Regions from separate parts of the Variovorax sp. R-27 genome, predicted to be linked through region 2. Evidence: predicted binding sites of a transcription regulator. Region 2 holds the regulator's gene; each other region holds the start of a gene.
The links. The regulator sigma-54, encoded in region 2, starts transcription at its own class of promoters, with help from an activator protein. The targets are predictions, from matches to a motif close to TGGCANGNAANCTGCTTT.

Region 1 (3,560 bases), 300 kb from region 2:
ACATGAACCCCGGATTGTCCATGAGTGGCGGGGGACATCGGCCAGGGCCTTTGTCTTCATTTGTTCCTATGATCCGCCTCCTATGTGCACACGCTGCGATCGCCCTGTTTCCGCCATTTCTGCCGCTTCCACGTGGAATCCCCGGCGGGCCTTTCTCCTGGCCGCCGCCGGCGCGGCCCTGAGCGCACCTGCATTGGCGCAGGTCGATGTCGGCAACGCCTCGGTGGCGCGCAACCTCGTGCCGGCCGACAGGATCGAGGCTGCCGGCGTGCAGCAATACGGCCAACTGCTCGAACAGGCGCGCGCCAAGAATGCGCTCGCGGGCGACAGCAACCCGCAACTGCAGCGCCTGCGCGCCATCGCCAAGCGCCTCATTCCTTTCGCCACGCCGTGGAACTCGCGGGCCCGCGACTGGAAGTGGGAGGTCAACCTGATCGGCAGCAAGCAGATCAACGCCTTCTGCATGCCCGGCGGCAAGATCGCCTTCTTCACCGGCATCCTCGAACAGCTCAAGCTCACCGACGACGAGGTTGCGATGGTCATGGGCCACGAAATGGCCCACGCGCTGCGCGAGCATGCGCGCGCCCGCATGGCTAAGAGCGCGGGCACGGGCGCGGCGCTCTCCATCGGTGCGCAACTGCTCGGCTGGGGCCAGGTGGGCGACCTGGCGGCGCGCGCCGGCACGCAGCTCCTCACGCTCAAGTTCAGCCGCAGCGACGAGACCGAGGCCGATCTCGTGGGGCTCGAACTCGCGGCGCGCGCGGGCTATGACCCGAAGGCTTCGGTGTCACTGTGGAAGAAGATGGCTGCGGCGTCGAAGAACCAGGGCAGCCTGAACTTTCTTTCGACGCACCCGAGTGGGCCGGATCGCATCACGAAGCTTGAAGCGAACCTGCCGAAGGTCGAGCAGCTCTACCGCGACGCGAAGAAGAGCTGACCTGCATGACGCTCTTTCCCCTTGGGGAGAGGGCGGCGGTCTCTAGATAAGAGCCGCGCCTCATCGTCTGCACCTGTCCTCTCCCCGAGGGGAGAGGGGCCAATTCCCGACACGTTTCAGATCCGGGCCACACCGCGTTTCCGTTGGCACGCCGCTTGCATCTCAACTTGTACACATGTTTGGATGCCTTATGATGGTGCATGAAGAAAACGGAGAAAGCGGATCGCCCGCCGCCGCCTGGATCGCGAAATTCGCGGCCCCCGTGGCGGACGCAGCGGCTGGCAAGGCCCTGGGCTTTGCCCTGCCGCTCGCCGGGCTGAGCTTCGCGGTCAAGGACAACATCGACGTCGCCGGCGTGCCCACCACGGCCGCCTGCCCGGCCTTCGACCGCCTCCCCACGGTCCACGCAGCCGTGGTGCAGCGCCTGCTCGAAGCCGGTGCATCCCTGGCTGGCAAGACCAACCTCGACCAGTTCGCCTGCGGCCTGAACGGCACGCGCTCGCCATACGGCGAAGTGCCAAACGCCTTCGACGCGCGATACGTTTCGGGCGGCTCCAGCTCTGGCTCGGCCTACGTGGTGGCGGCCGGCGAGGTCGACTTCGCGCTGGGCACCGACACCGCCGGCTCGGGCCGCGTGCCTGCCGGGCTCAACAACATCGTCGGACTCAAGCCTTCGCGCGGCCTGCTGAGCACCTTCGGCGTGGTGCCCGCCGCGCAGAGCGCCGACTGCGTCTCGATCTTCGCGCGCACCGTCGCCACCGCGGTCGACGTGCTGCTCGCCGCAGTCGGCCACGACGCGCGCGACCCGTACTCGCGCGACCTGACCCTGAGCCGCAAGCCGCTGCCCGCGCACTTTCGCTTCGGCGTACCCGACAAGCTGAGCTTCTTCGGCGACGCCGCCGCCGAACGGGCGTTCAACGACGCGACCGCGCGCCTGCTGGCCATGGGCGGCTCGCCGGTCACCATTTCCTACGCCCCGCTCGCCGAGGCCGCCGCGCTGCTCTATGAAAGCGCGCTGGTCGCCGAACGCTACGCCGCGGTGCGCGAGTTCTTCGATGCGCACGGCGACGAGGTGATCGAGCCCGTGCGCGGCATCCTCGCGAGCGGCCGCAACTACAGTGCTGCCGACGTGTTCGAAGCCCAGACGCGGCTGCGCGCCATCGCGCAGCAGGTCGAGCCGATGTGGCGCGACATCGACGTGCTGCTTGTGCCCACCGCGCCCACGCACTACACCCGCGAGCAGATGCGCGCCGACCCCGTGGTGCTCAACCGCAACCTCGGCGCGTACACCAACTTCGTCAACCTGCTTGACTACGCCGCGCTCTCCGTGCCCAGCAGCCTGCGCGCGGACGGCCTGCCCTTCGGCATCACGCTGATCGGCCCCTGCGGCAGCGACCTCGCGCTGGCCGACCTGGGCCAGCGTTACCACCACGCCACCGGGCTCGCGCAAGGCGCGACCGGCGTGCCGCTGCCCGAGCCGCGCGCCATTCCCGGCCTCGCCGCGCCGGACGCCGGCACCCTGCCCATCGCCGTGGTAGGTGCACATCTCTCGGGCATGCCGCTCAACAGCCAGCTCACCGAGCGTGGGGCGACGCTGCTGCGCGCCACCACCACTTCGTCCTCCTACCGCCTGCATGCGCTGCCGGGCACCGTGCCGCCCAAGCCCGGCCTGCAGCGTGTGGTCGAAGGCAATGAAGGCGCTGCCATCGCGCTCGAAGTGTGGGCTGTGCCCCTGGCGCAGGTCGGGAGCTTTCTCTCCCTCATTCCGCCGCCCCTGGGCCTCGGCAGCGTCGAGCTGGCTGACGGTAGCTGGGTGAAAGGCTTCATCTGCGAGGGCCACGCGCTGGCCGGCGCGCAGGACGTGACCCTCCATGGCGGCTGGCGCGCATACGTCGCGAGCCGCGCCACCCCGAGTTCCAACTGATCAGGAGTTCCGATGAGCACCCAAGACAAACCTCCCGCATCGCGTCGCCGACAGCTGCTGCAGGCCGGCGCCGCGGGCCTGGCCGTGTTGGCCGCGCCCGCCGTCGTGCGTGCGCAGGGCGCCGCCAAGCTGCGCATCGGTTTCTGGCCCGTGGCCGCCGGTCTGCCGTTCTTCGCAGCGGTCGACAAGGGCTACTTCAAGGAAGCCGGCCTCGACGTCGAACCGCTCAAGTTCGCCGGCGCGCAGCAGGTAATGGAAGGCATGCTCGCCGGCCGCTGCGACGGCAGCGCCAACGGCACAGGTTCGGCCAACCTCGCCATCGGCGAGATCGCACAGCCGGGCCTCTTCAAGATCTTCTGCACCAACCCGAGCAACGCCAAATACGTGCTCGACGAATTCATCGTCGCCAAGGACAGCCCCATCAAGACCATGGCCGAACTGGCCGGCAAGAAGGTTGCCTCGGGCCCCGGCATCCAGAACGTCACGCTGTGCAAGACCATGCTGGAGCGCGCGGGCGCCAAAGGCGCGACCGTGAGCGAACTGCCCATCGGCCAGCACGTGGCCGCACTGGTCGCGGGCCAGGTCGACGCCTGCTACACGCTGGAGCCCACCGGCACCGTCGGCCGCATGAACGGCACCACGCGCGTCATCGAGGCCGGCGTGGTCGCCAAGTACATCCTCGGCGACCCGATGGCGCCC
Region 2 (3,560 bases):
GCCGCCGTATGAGGCGGTCTTGCCGATCACGCGCTCGGGCGAATCGGCGTAGGCCTCTGCGGTGGCCCAGATCAGTCCGAGCTTGCCGGCGTTCAGGTCTTCCGCCATCGGGCTGTAGCCAAGCAGGTCGTTAGGTGCGGGCGGCGGCGGCGGTGGCGTCGTGTCGGGGCCGGTGGCGATGTCGAAGCGCTTCTGCAGCTCCTCGCGCGACAGGTCGCTGGCCACCACCGACTGGATCGGCCGCACGTAGATGCTGTTCCAGTACTGGTCGAACAGGCTGCCCAGCCGCGGGATCAGCGCGCCGGTGACGAAGGTGTCGAGGTCTAGAAAGTTCTCACCCGCCGTGCGCCTGAAATACTGGTTGCCGATGTTGCGCCCGCCCGCCACCGCCATCGCGCCGTCGGCAATGAACAGCTTGTTGTGCATGCGGCGGTTCACGCGGCTGAAGTCGAAAAGCGACGCGCTGAAGCGCTTCAGCAGGCTGCCGCGCCCGGCCGGGAACGGGTTGAACAGGCGCAGCTCCACGTTGGGCGTGGCGGCCAGGCCGAGCAGCAGCTCGTCTTCGCCGGAGGTGTAGAGGTCGTCCATCAGCAGCCGCACGCGCACGCCGCGCTGGGCGGCGTCGCGCAGGGTGCGCATCAGGTAGCGGCCGGTCTCGTCGTTCTCGATCTGGTAGTACTGCACGTCGAGCGTGCGCTGCGCGCGACGGGCCAGCTGGATACGGGTGTCGAAGGCGAAGTCGCCGCCGGGCATGAGGCGAAAGCCGCTCAGGTCGGGGTCGGGCTGCGAGGCCAGCGCGATCTTGCCGAGCGCGGTGTCGGCTGACACGGCCATGGCCTTGGTGGGCGGGCGCGGCGCCTCGTCGGGCAATGTGGCGCAGCCTGCGAACAGCAAGACCGCCGCCATGACGAAAACCCAATGCCCACAACGCGAAAGCGACGGCAGGCGGCGGGTCATCGGTGGCTTTCTACAGGGCCTTGCGCAGGTTGGCGGGCGCGATGCGCAGCGCCTCGCGGTACTTGGCCACAGTGCGGCGCGCGCACTCGATGCCCTGCTCTTTCAGCATCTCGGAGATCTGGCTGTCCGACAGCGGCTTCTTGATGCTCTCGGAGCTGACGAACTGCTTGATCAGCGCGCGCACCGCAGTGCTCGACGCATTGCCGCCGGTCTCGGTGCCGAGCGCCGAGCCGAAGAAGTACTTGAGCTCGACCGTGCCGAAGGGCGTGGCCATGTACTTGGCGGTGGTCACGCGCGAGATGGTCGATTCGTGCAGGCCCAGCTCGTCGGCGATCTCGCGCAGCACCAGCGGGCGCATCGCGAGTTCGCCGTGCACGAAGTAGCTCTTCTGCCGCTCGACGATGGCGTTGCTCACGCGCAGGATGGTGTCGAAGCGCTGCTGGATGTTCTTGATGAACCAGCGCGCTTCCTGCAGCCGCTGCGACAGCGCCTGGCTGCCTTCGCCCTTGTGCGACTTGAGCGCACCGGCGTAGATGTCGTGCACGCGCAGGCGCGGCATCACCTCGGGGTTCAGCATGACGCGGAACTTCACATTGGTGCCGCGGCCCGTCTTGGTGACGATCACGTCGGGAATGACGATGTTGCGCTCGACGTCGACGAAGCGCCGGCCCGGCTTGGGCTCGAGCCGCGCGATGATCTGCAGCGCCGAGCGCACCAGCTCCTCGTTGCTGCGGGTGAGCGTGGCCAGGCGCTTGAAGTCGCGGCGCGCGAGCAGCTCCATTGGCTGCTTGCAGATGGCGATGGCGGTCTTGCGGACCAGCTCTTCCTCGTCGGTCTCGTCCTCGCGGGCCAGGGCGCGCAGCTGGATGCCCAGGCATTCGCCGAGGTCGCGCGCGCCGACGCCGGCGGGTTCCAGGCTCTGCAGCAGGCCGAGCGCCACCTGAAAGTGATGCACGAGGTCGTCGAACTGGTCGTTGTCGTCGCCGGCCAGGCCCGAGGCCAGTGCGGGCAGCGAGTCTTCCAGGTAGCCGTCGTCGTTGAGCGATTCGATGAGAAAGCGCAGCGCGGCGCTGTCGTTCTCGTTCAGGCGCAGGCTCAGGGCCTGGCGGTGCAGGAAGGACTGCAGCGACTCCTGGCTGCGCGCGAGTTCGGTGGCGTCGGCACGTTCGTCGTCGCCGAGGTTGTTCTGGCGCGCGGGTGCATCGCTGCCCCATTCGCTGTCGTCGGGCGCCATGTCGACGGTGCCGTCGCCTTCCCAGTCGGGCTCGCGCTCGGTGATTTCGGCAGCGGGGCCGTCGGTGTCGGCCGTGGTGGTGGTGCTGGTTTCGGTGGAAGCAGTGGACGTGCTGGCGGCGGGCGAAGCGAAGTCGCTTTCGCCGTCGCCGCTATCGCCGCCGTCGTCGCGCGGCACCGGGGCATCGGCCGTGTCGAGCCCGAATTCCTCGCGCGCCGCTTCTTCCGCAGTGCGCTCGAGGAACGGGTTCTCGTCGAGCATCTGCTCCACCTCCTGGCTCAGTTCGAGCGTGGAGAGTTGAAGCAGCCTGATCGACTGCTGCAGCTGTGGCGTCAACGCCAGATGCTGCGAGACGCGAAGGGATAGCCCTTGCTTCATGGGAACCGCTCCCGCCCTTACATGCGGAAGTGTTCGCCCAAGTACACCCTGCGTACTTCGGCGTTGTCGACGATCTCCGAGGGTGTGCCTTGTGCCAGCACATGCCCGTCGCTGATGATGAAAGCGTGATCGCAGATGCCCAGCGTTTCACGCACGTTGTGGTCGGTGATGAGCACGCCGATGCCGCGCTCCTTCAGGAAACTGATGATCCGCTGGATCTCGATCACCGCGATCGGGTCGATGCCGGCGAAGGGCTCGTCCAGCAGGATGAAGCGCGGCTGCGTAGCCAGCGCACGCGCAATTTCGACGCGGCGGCGCTCGCCGCCCGACAGCGCGAGCGCGGGCGAATCGCGCAGGTGGTCGACGCGCAGGTCGGCCAGCAGCTCGGCCAGGCGCTCGTCCATGTGCTGCTTCGACAGCGGCGCCATCTTGCCGTTCTCGTCGGGCTCGCTCTGGAGCTCGAGCACGGCGCGCACGTTTTCCTCGACCGTGAGCTTGCGGAAGATCGAGGCTTCCTGCGGCAGGTAGCTCAGGCCCATGCGGGCGCGGCGGTGGATCGGCATGTGGGCGATGGGCTCGCCGTCGATGCTGATGTCGCCCGCGTCGGCGCGCACCAGTCCCACGATCATGTAGAACGAGGTGGTCTTGCCCGCGCCGTTCGGCCCGAGCAACCCGACGACTTCGCCCTTCTGCACGTCGAGCGAGACGTCTTTCACGACCGTGCGGCTGCCGTAGCTCTTCTTCAGGCCGCGCGCGATCAGGCGGCTGCCCGGTGCGCCGTTGGCGTCCTGCGTTCCTGCGGTTTCGATCACTTGCGGGTTTCTCCCTGGTCACTGAGCGTGGTGCTCTGGCGCAGGCCCTTGCCGGGTGCGGGCGTGGGCGCCGGCGGCGCCGCCTTCGCGCCGGCCGGGGCCGAGGCACCGGCTGCCGGTGCGGTGGCGGCCTTGGGGGTCAGGATGGTCTTGACGCGCCCGCCCGGGGTGGACGCGTT
Region 3 (3,560 bases), 820 kb from region 2:
GGTGCTGAAGACCAAGAAGTACGGCTGGGTCGTGGTCCTCACTTCGGGCTACAACAACACCGACGGCTATGGCTACGTGTATTTTGTGAACCCGAAGACCGGTGCGCTGCTCGAGAAGGTGCAAACAGGCAATGCGTCGGCCGGCCTGACGCAGTTGACCGCCTACATCACAGACTTCACTGACGGCACCGCCGATGCGCTCTACGCCGGCGACCTGAATGGACAGCTCTGGCGCTTCGATGTGACTGCGGCACGGGGCAGCACCGGGTTCTATCCGGCACCGTTGAAGCTGGCGACGCTGGCTAATCCCAGCAATACGGCCCAGCCGATCACGACACAGCCGCTGGTGGAAATCGATCCGAAGAGCAAGAAGCGCTATGTGCTGTTCGGCACGGGCCAATTGCTCGATACCGTGGACATCAACTCGACAGCGGGTCAGTCGTTCTACGCGATCATCGACGGCACGGCTTCGGGCTTCAGTACCGGTGGCACCTATCCGATCACGCGCAACGATCTGGCCGAGCTCACCGAAGCCAATCTCACCGGCACCACGGTGTTCAGCCTGGGAACGAAGTTGGGCTGGTACCTTGACTTGGGCAAGGACGCGACTTCGGGGATTACCTGGCGCGTGACGCTGGGGCCTACATCGTTCAATGGCGTCGCGGTGTTTTCAAGCCTGCTGACCACCGGCGATGCCTGCAGCCCTTCGGGCCAGAGTCGCATCTATGCGGTGAACTATGGATCCGGCACCACCGCGCTGACCACGGGGGCCGCATACGTCGGCTACAGCAGCGCAATCACGGACATCCAGATCATCAACAACAACGGCAGGATGCAGGGTATCGCGGGAAATGTGAAGGGCGAAGTGAACCAGCCGCCAATCGACTTCGGCAAGGGGACGGGGCTGCGGTTGTTGAATTGGCGGGAAGTGCCGACGATTGATTGATGGCTGGTATCTGGCAGGCATTCCGTGGCGTGATTTACCCGAGCGCTTCGGTGACTTCCGAGTGGTGCATCTGCGCCACTCGTGCTGGAGCAGAACCGGCGTATGGCTGCGGATCTGCCAGAGCTTGGCGCAGGAGGCTGACAACGAATGCGCCATCATCGACTCAACCATCGTTCGGGCACACCAGCAATTGATGACGCGCTCTAGTCGCCTCAATGGCGATCAAACTCTTCCGCGCTGGGCTGGGGCTGGGCTGGGCTGGAATCATCCAAGCTCATCCGCGGCCGACACGACACCTGCGTGGCTATACTGCGGCGGTCACACCGAAAGACGGCGTGATCGGGATTGGTCTCCCGTGCAATCACTGCGATGCAAGCCGCAGTTTCCCCGCAGGGTCTGTGGCTTTGTCGTTGGCGCCTCCAGTTTTGGCGGCTCGGCGGGCGGGCGTGAGCCCGGCCGGTTTCACGCAAGTGGTTGCCCGGTAGACCAACCCGTCGAGCTGCCGCCCCGATTGGTCTCGGGACGGCAGTTTTTGAAAACTGCAATCACTTGGAGGCCACTCATGGCTACATCCGCCCGCGCGTCTGCGCACACTCATTCACCTTCTGAGTCTTCTGCAATTGCCTGCGCCGAATCGTTCGCGCTACAGGCAAGCGACGACATCGACAACCTGCAGGTTGTGCGACGCGCCTACGCGTGTCTCGAAAAACTCATCGCTCCGCACCACGTGAACGACACGGAAGAGGTTTATCCGACGCGTACCGAATTCAGCGCCCTGGTGTGGTTGGTCAACGAGGAGTTGGGGCGGCGCATCGAAGCGGTCGACATCACGATTCAATCGTTGCGTGTCGCGCTGAGCGAAGGCGGGCGCAATGGAGGCTTTCAACGTAAGCCGACGCGAAGGCCAAACCAGATTTGACTTGTGCATCGAGCGATCGCGATGCTGCGGGTCAAGCCGTAGAAGTTCCCTCCCCGACTTGATTTGAATCTGACTCACGCTGTGTCCAATTGGAATCTGACCCCAGATTTCTTAATTGCCGATCTCAGTATGTCCCCCAAAAAAAAAGCCGCCCTGAGGCGGCTTTTTTGAGTGTTGTGACTTAGGTCACAGTGCCGTTCTTGCAAGCCGGGGGAGCATATTTGGAGTCAGCGTCGGTCAGGCAAGTCCACGTACCGTTTGCGTCACGCGTCCACTGAATCTTCTTGCCCGCGATAGCGGCGGCTGCATTGCTGCCCAGCGTGCCAGTGATGGTGTCACCACCGGTGCCAGTCAAAGGCGTCTTCACCTGGGGATAACCATTGCCATTGGCAGCGGCGCCGGTACCTTGCACTGCGCCCGTCAGAAGATTAGATGCACTTGCTTGGGGGTCGCAAAGGTTGGGAGCGGCCGTAGTGGCGGCACCGACGGTCAGCTTGCCGTCCAGAATACAGGTTTCGACCGATGTTTTCAGCGCACCGGTTTCGCCAACAACACGCGTCACTTGCGATTTGGCGATGTACGTTTGGTACTGGGGAATCGCGATAGCGGCCAAAATGCCGATGATCGCCACAACGATCATCAATTCGATAAGAGTAAAGCCAGCCTGTGCGCGGCGGGCGAAAGTACGACGGTTCATTTAACTAACTCCAGGTTGGTTGGTTGTTACGCCCGGGAACCTGCCCGGAGCGAGGTACCTTCCGCAGCATCTGTGCCACCCATCCCCAGAGCCTCCTGCTGACCGAACACGTCACCTTTACCCACTTTGGCGTTACACGGTGTGACACGATTCGCCAGTAAAAGCTACACGTAGTGACAAATTTGTCATGCCAACGCATCACCCAGCATCAGCAAGTCAGGATCCCATCCGCCTTCAGCCAGCGTATGTCCCGCTGCGCCAGCCCCGCCACCTGCTCGTCCATCAGTGCCTCGATCTGGCTCATGATCTCGTCGGTTTCGGTGGGCTTGGTGTGGGTGATGTAGATCGGGTACTGCTTCCCCGGCCCGATGTGCGCCAACTCGTCGGCCAGCACCGCGGGCGACAGATGCAAGCTGCGCTCGGCCAGGGCCTGCTCGCGGCTGCTGAAGGCCGTTTCAATCACCAGCATCGCGACGTCGAGCGCATTCACACGTTCCCAGAAGGGCGCGTTGCGCTCGGTATCCCCGCTGAACACCCAGTGGGCACCACCTTCGGCCCGTCTCACGGCAAAACCGCACGCCGGCACGGTGTGAACCGCAGGCAGCACCTCGACCAGCTTGGGCTCGCGGCTGCCCAGCGGCAGCATCTGCCCGACGGCAATGACGTGAAAGCTCACGAACGGCGCCTCGACGCTGGGAATGCTCTCGAAATCCGGCCAGATGACGTTGTTGAACACATGCGCCCGCAGCGCGTCGATGGTGGCCCTCAGCGCATGCACGCGCAGCGGCCGCTTGCGGCGGCTGCCTACGGCGTCGAGCATCAATGGGAGCGCGGCGATGTGGTCGAGGTGGCTGTGGGTGAGCACGACATCGTCGATGCAGACCATTTCTTCGAGCGTGAGATCTCCGACGCCCGTGCCCGCATCGACGAGCAGGTCCGTGTCGACCAGGAAAGAGGTGGTGCGGCAGTCTTTGGCGATGGCGCCTGAGCAACCCAGC
Region 4 (3,560 bases), 1.3 Mb from region 2:
GCGTGGCGCCGGCTTCGAGCGCGACCGGCACCATGCGGTCGACGTCGGCCTGGCTGTCGACGTCGATGTTCAGCAGGAACTTGACGCCGCGTGTGTCTGAAAACTCGCTCAGGTGCAGCAGTTCGTAGGCATCGAGTGCGTTGAAGCCAAGGCTCGACTTGCCGGTGTCCAGGCCTCGGAAGATGGGTGAGCGGATCGCTTCGATCTCTTTGAAACCGAATACTCGCTGGTAGAAGCCGCTGAGTGCGACCACGTCTTTTGCGAAGACGTTGACGTAGGAGAGGTGGGCCATGTCAGTTGCTCATTGGGCGTTTGCTGTTGTTCTTGTTCGGGGTGCGAGCACGCCGTCGGCGTGATCGCACCCCGAAGAACAGCAGGCAGTCATCTCAAGCCATCGCCTTCGTGCCACCAAAGGTCGTCTGCTTGACGAACTTCGAGGTCAGGTGGTCCCCAGAAGAAATCGGCGCGTACTTCGCCGACTCCGCGGGCGCGAGGCAGCTAGGCAGGCACTCGACCATCGCGTCGTAGTTCGGCTGATGGAAGAACACCAGCGATTGCCGGCGATTGGTGCTCGCGACCTCGAAGGGTGGGTTGATCACGCGGTGCAGCGTGGACACCCACTGGTCGTTGGTCCACTGCATCATGAGGTCGGCGATGTTGACCACCAGGCCGCCTTCGACCTGCGGCACGTCGACCCACTGGCCGGCCTTGTTGAACACCTGCAGGCCCTTGTCGTCGGGCAGCACGATGGTGAGGCTGCCGTAGTCGCTGTGCGCGCCCGCACGCAGCTGGCCGGGCAGTGGCTGTTCGCGCTGTGGCGGATAGCTCAGCACGCGGAACATGCTGATGTGCTTGTCGATCTTGTCGTCGAAGAAGGTCTCGGGCAGCGACAGACCGAGCGCGAAGACACGCATCAGCGAGCGCGAGAGATCGCTCATCGCCTCGAAGTAGCCTTCGTAGGCTTCGCGGAAACCCTCGATGGGCGGCCAGCTGTTGGGCTCGAAGTGCGGGCCGGCGGCGGGGCCGCGGTGGTAGTCGTCTTGCGGCACGTTCGACGGGCCGATAGAGAAAGATTCCTTCAGGTCGCCGGGGGCTGCTTCTTCGAGGCTGTACGAGAGCCCTTCCTCGCCCACCGCGCTGTAGCCGCGCACCGCGTCTTCGCGCGGGCGGTCGACCTTGCGCTTTTCGCCCAATGGCATGTCGAAGAACTTGCGCGAGAGCGACGACACGCGCGAGATCAGCTCGGGCGCAATGCCGTGGTTCGTGATGACGAGAAAGCCGATGCTGCGGCAGGCCTCGTCGACCTTCTTCGCGACCTCGGCCTTGCCTTCGGCGGTGCCCGCGAAGTAGGGCGCTAGATCGATGATGGGGACGGACAGCAGGGTCATGGCAGGTTCCTCATGCTTGGCATGCCTTTCGCCATGCAACGTCTGTGCCAGTTGGACCAAATGGACAAAACGCATCCGTCGCGTCAGCATGGTGCGCAACGACGCGCTGCGAAGGCGGCTGCGGCGCAAGGCGATGCACCACGGCCTTACAGTGGTGCGCTGTGCTGTCTGCCGATTCACCAACGAACGAACAAGAGCGAGGGAAGATGCCGAAGACCAAAGCGCTGGCCGCCAGTGCCAGCAAAGAGAAGAGCCCGGCGCGCAAGCGCGCAAAACCCGCGGTGCGCAGCGCGTCCGCGGTGAGCCGCCGGTTGCGCCAGATCGAGGACAAGCGCAGCGCGATCCTCGGTGCGGCGCTGGGGCTGTTCTCCCGCTTCGGCCTGCATGGCACGTCGATCGACCAAGTGGCGGCACGCGCCGATGTATCGAAGAGCAACCTGCTCTACTACTTCGCGAACAAGGAAGAGCTCTACGTCAACGTGCTGCGAGATCTGCTCGCGCTGTGGCTCGAACCGCTGCGCGGCTTCAGTGCCGAGCAGGACCCGGGCGAGGCCATTGGCGACTACATCCGCCGCAAGCTCGTGGTCTCGCGCGACCGGCCCGATGCATCACGGCTGTTCTGCCTGGAAATGATCCAGGGCGCGCCGCTACTGCGCGACGAGCTCGACCGCGAACTGCGTACGCTGGTGGAGAAAAAGTCGGAGGTGATTCGCGCGTGGGTCGAAGCGGGAAAGCTGGCGCCCGTCGATCCGCATCACCTGATCTTCGCGCTGTGGGCGGTGACGCAGCACTACGCGGACTTTGGCGTGCAGGTGCAGGCGCTGTCGGGGCATACGCTGGACGATGAGGCGTTCTTCGAGAAGACCGTCGAGAACGTGCAGCGCATTTTTCTTCAAGGCATCACGCCGCGCTGATTCGGGAGGAGGTCAGTGCGGCGGCGCCGCGATCTCGTGATAGCGCCGGTCGAAGTAGATCAAGCCCTGCGTCGCACCACCGATGGCAATGGCCACCGCTTCGCAGAACAGCACGTCGTGCGTGCCCGCGCTCGTCGCATGCACCACGCGGCAGTCGAAGGAAACGGCCGCGTCGTCGAGCATCGGCGAGCCAGTGGTCTTGTGGCTCCACTGGCCGGCGGCGAAGCGCTCGTCCATCGGCGTCTTGCCGCCGAACAATGCGGAGAGCGACTGGTGCCCCGCGGCCAGCACGTTCACGCACAGCACGCCGTTGGTCTTGAACGCCGGGTACACCGAGGCCGAACGGTTCAGGCACACCAGCAGCGTCGGCGGCTCGTCGGTCACGCTGCACACGGCCGATGCCGTGAAGCCGGCGCGACCCGCGGGGCCGTCGGTGGTGATGATGTTCACCGCCGCGCCCAGCCGCGCCATCGCGTTGCGGTAGTCGGCCTTCTCCAGGCTCGGCAGCAGGCCGGCGGGGTTCGATGACGATGAAGCAGCGTGGGAGGCCATGGCATTCAGCAGCATGTGGTGAGTCCTTCAGGCCAGCACGCAGGCCTCGTCGAAGGGCAGCCGCGGCAGGCGGCCGAACACCTTCGACGCATCGCCGTGGCCCAGGTTGATGAGGAAGTTGACGGTCCAGTCGGTGCCTTCGAAGAAGGCCGCGTCGACTTTCGCCTTGTCGAAGCCCGACATCGGGCCTGCATCGAGGCCGACCGCGCGCGCTGCGAGCAGCAGGTAGCCCGCCTGCAGGCTGGCATTGCGAAAGGCGGTTTCGTGCGCGGCCTCGGGGCTGCCGGTGAACCAGCTGCGCGCATCGGCATGCGGGAACAGCGTGGGCAGCTTGTCGTAGAACTTGCGGTCCCACGCGGCGATGACCGTGACCGGTGCGGCCATGGTCTTGTCGAGGTTGCCCTTGGAGAGAGCCGGTGCGAGGCGCTGCTTGCCTTCGGGCGTGCGCACGAAGACGAAGCGCGCGGGCGAGCAGTTGGCCGATGTGGGGCCGAGGCTCGCCAGCGCGTAGATCTGCTGCAGCTGTGCGTCGGTGACGGGTTCGTCGGTCCAGCCGTTGTGGGTGCGCGCGCCGGTGAAGAGAAGCGACAGCGCGGCGTCGTCGAGTGTGGATGCAAGAGTTGTGGTCATGCTGGAACGGCGGATGCGCTGACCCGCGAGAGAAAGTCGAGCAGGCTGCGGTTGAAGGCTTCGGCCTCGGTCACGC

Region 1: the regulator sigma-54 is predicted to act here: its motif matches at 1,082-1,099, upstream of atzF (allophanate hydrolase).
Region 3: the regulator sigma-54 is predicted to act here: its motif matches at 2,623-2,640, upstream of ACN9MV_RS32205 (pilin).
Region 4: the regulator sigma-54 is predicted to act here: its motif matches at 1,421-1,438, upstream of ACN9MV_RS29690 (isopenicillin N synthase family dioxygenase).

The regions. Positions count from the first base shown of each region.
Region 1 is NZ_CP183984.1:342,431-345,990, forward strand. Features, by position in the region: gene ACN9MV_RS01605 (AmpG family muropeptide MFS transporter) at 1-22, opposite strand, end outside; gene ACN9MV_RS01610 (M48 family metallopeptidase) at 83-937, shown strand; gene atzF (allophanate hydrolase) at 1,128-2,861, shown strand; gene ACN9MV_RS01620 (ABC transporter substrate-binding protein) at 2,874-3,560, shown strand, end outside.
Region 2 is NZ_CP183984.1:646,001-649,560, reverse strand. Features, by position in the region: gene ACN9MV_RS02995 (phospholipase D family protein) at 1-957, opposite strand, end outside; gene rpoN (RNA polymerase factor sigma-54) at 968-2,569, opposite strand; gene lptB (LPS export ABC transporter ATP-binding protein) at 2,587-3,381, opposite strand; gene lptA (lipopolysaccharide transport periplasmic protein LptA) at 3,378-3,560, opposite strand, start outside.
Region 3 is NZ_CP183984.1:6,844,674-6,848,233, forward strand. Features, by position in the region: gene ACN9MV_RS32195 (PilC/PilY family type IV pilus protein) at 1-946, shown strand, start outside; gene ACN9MV_RS32200 (hypothetical protein) at 1,509-1,865, shown strand; gene ACN9MV_RS32205 (pilin) at 2,047-2,562, opposite strand; gene ACN9MV_RS32210 (3',5'-cyclic-nucleotide phosphodiesterase) at 2,771-3,560, opposite strand, start outside.
Region 4 is NZ_CP183984.1:6,329,626-6,333,185, reverse strand. Features, by position in the region: gene ACN9MV_RS29695 (VOC family protein) at 1-292, opposite strand, end outside; gene ACN9MV_RS29690 (isopenicillin N synthase family dioxygenase) at 387-1,388, opposite strand; gene rutR (HTH-type transcriptional regulator RutR) at 1,595-2,302, shown strand; gene rutF (NADH-dependent FMN reductase RutF) at 2,315-2,869, opposite strand; gene ACN9MV_RS29675 (malonic semialdehyde reductase) at 2,882-3,484, opposite strand; gene rutD (pyrimidine utilization protein D) at 3,481-3,560, opposite strand, start outside.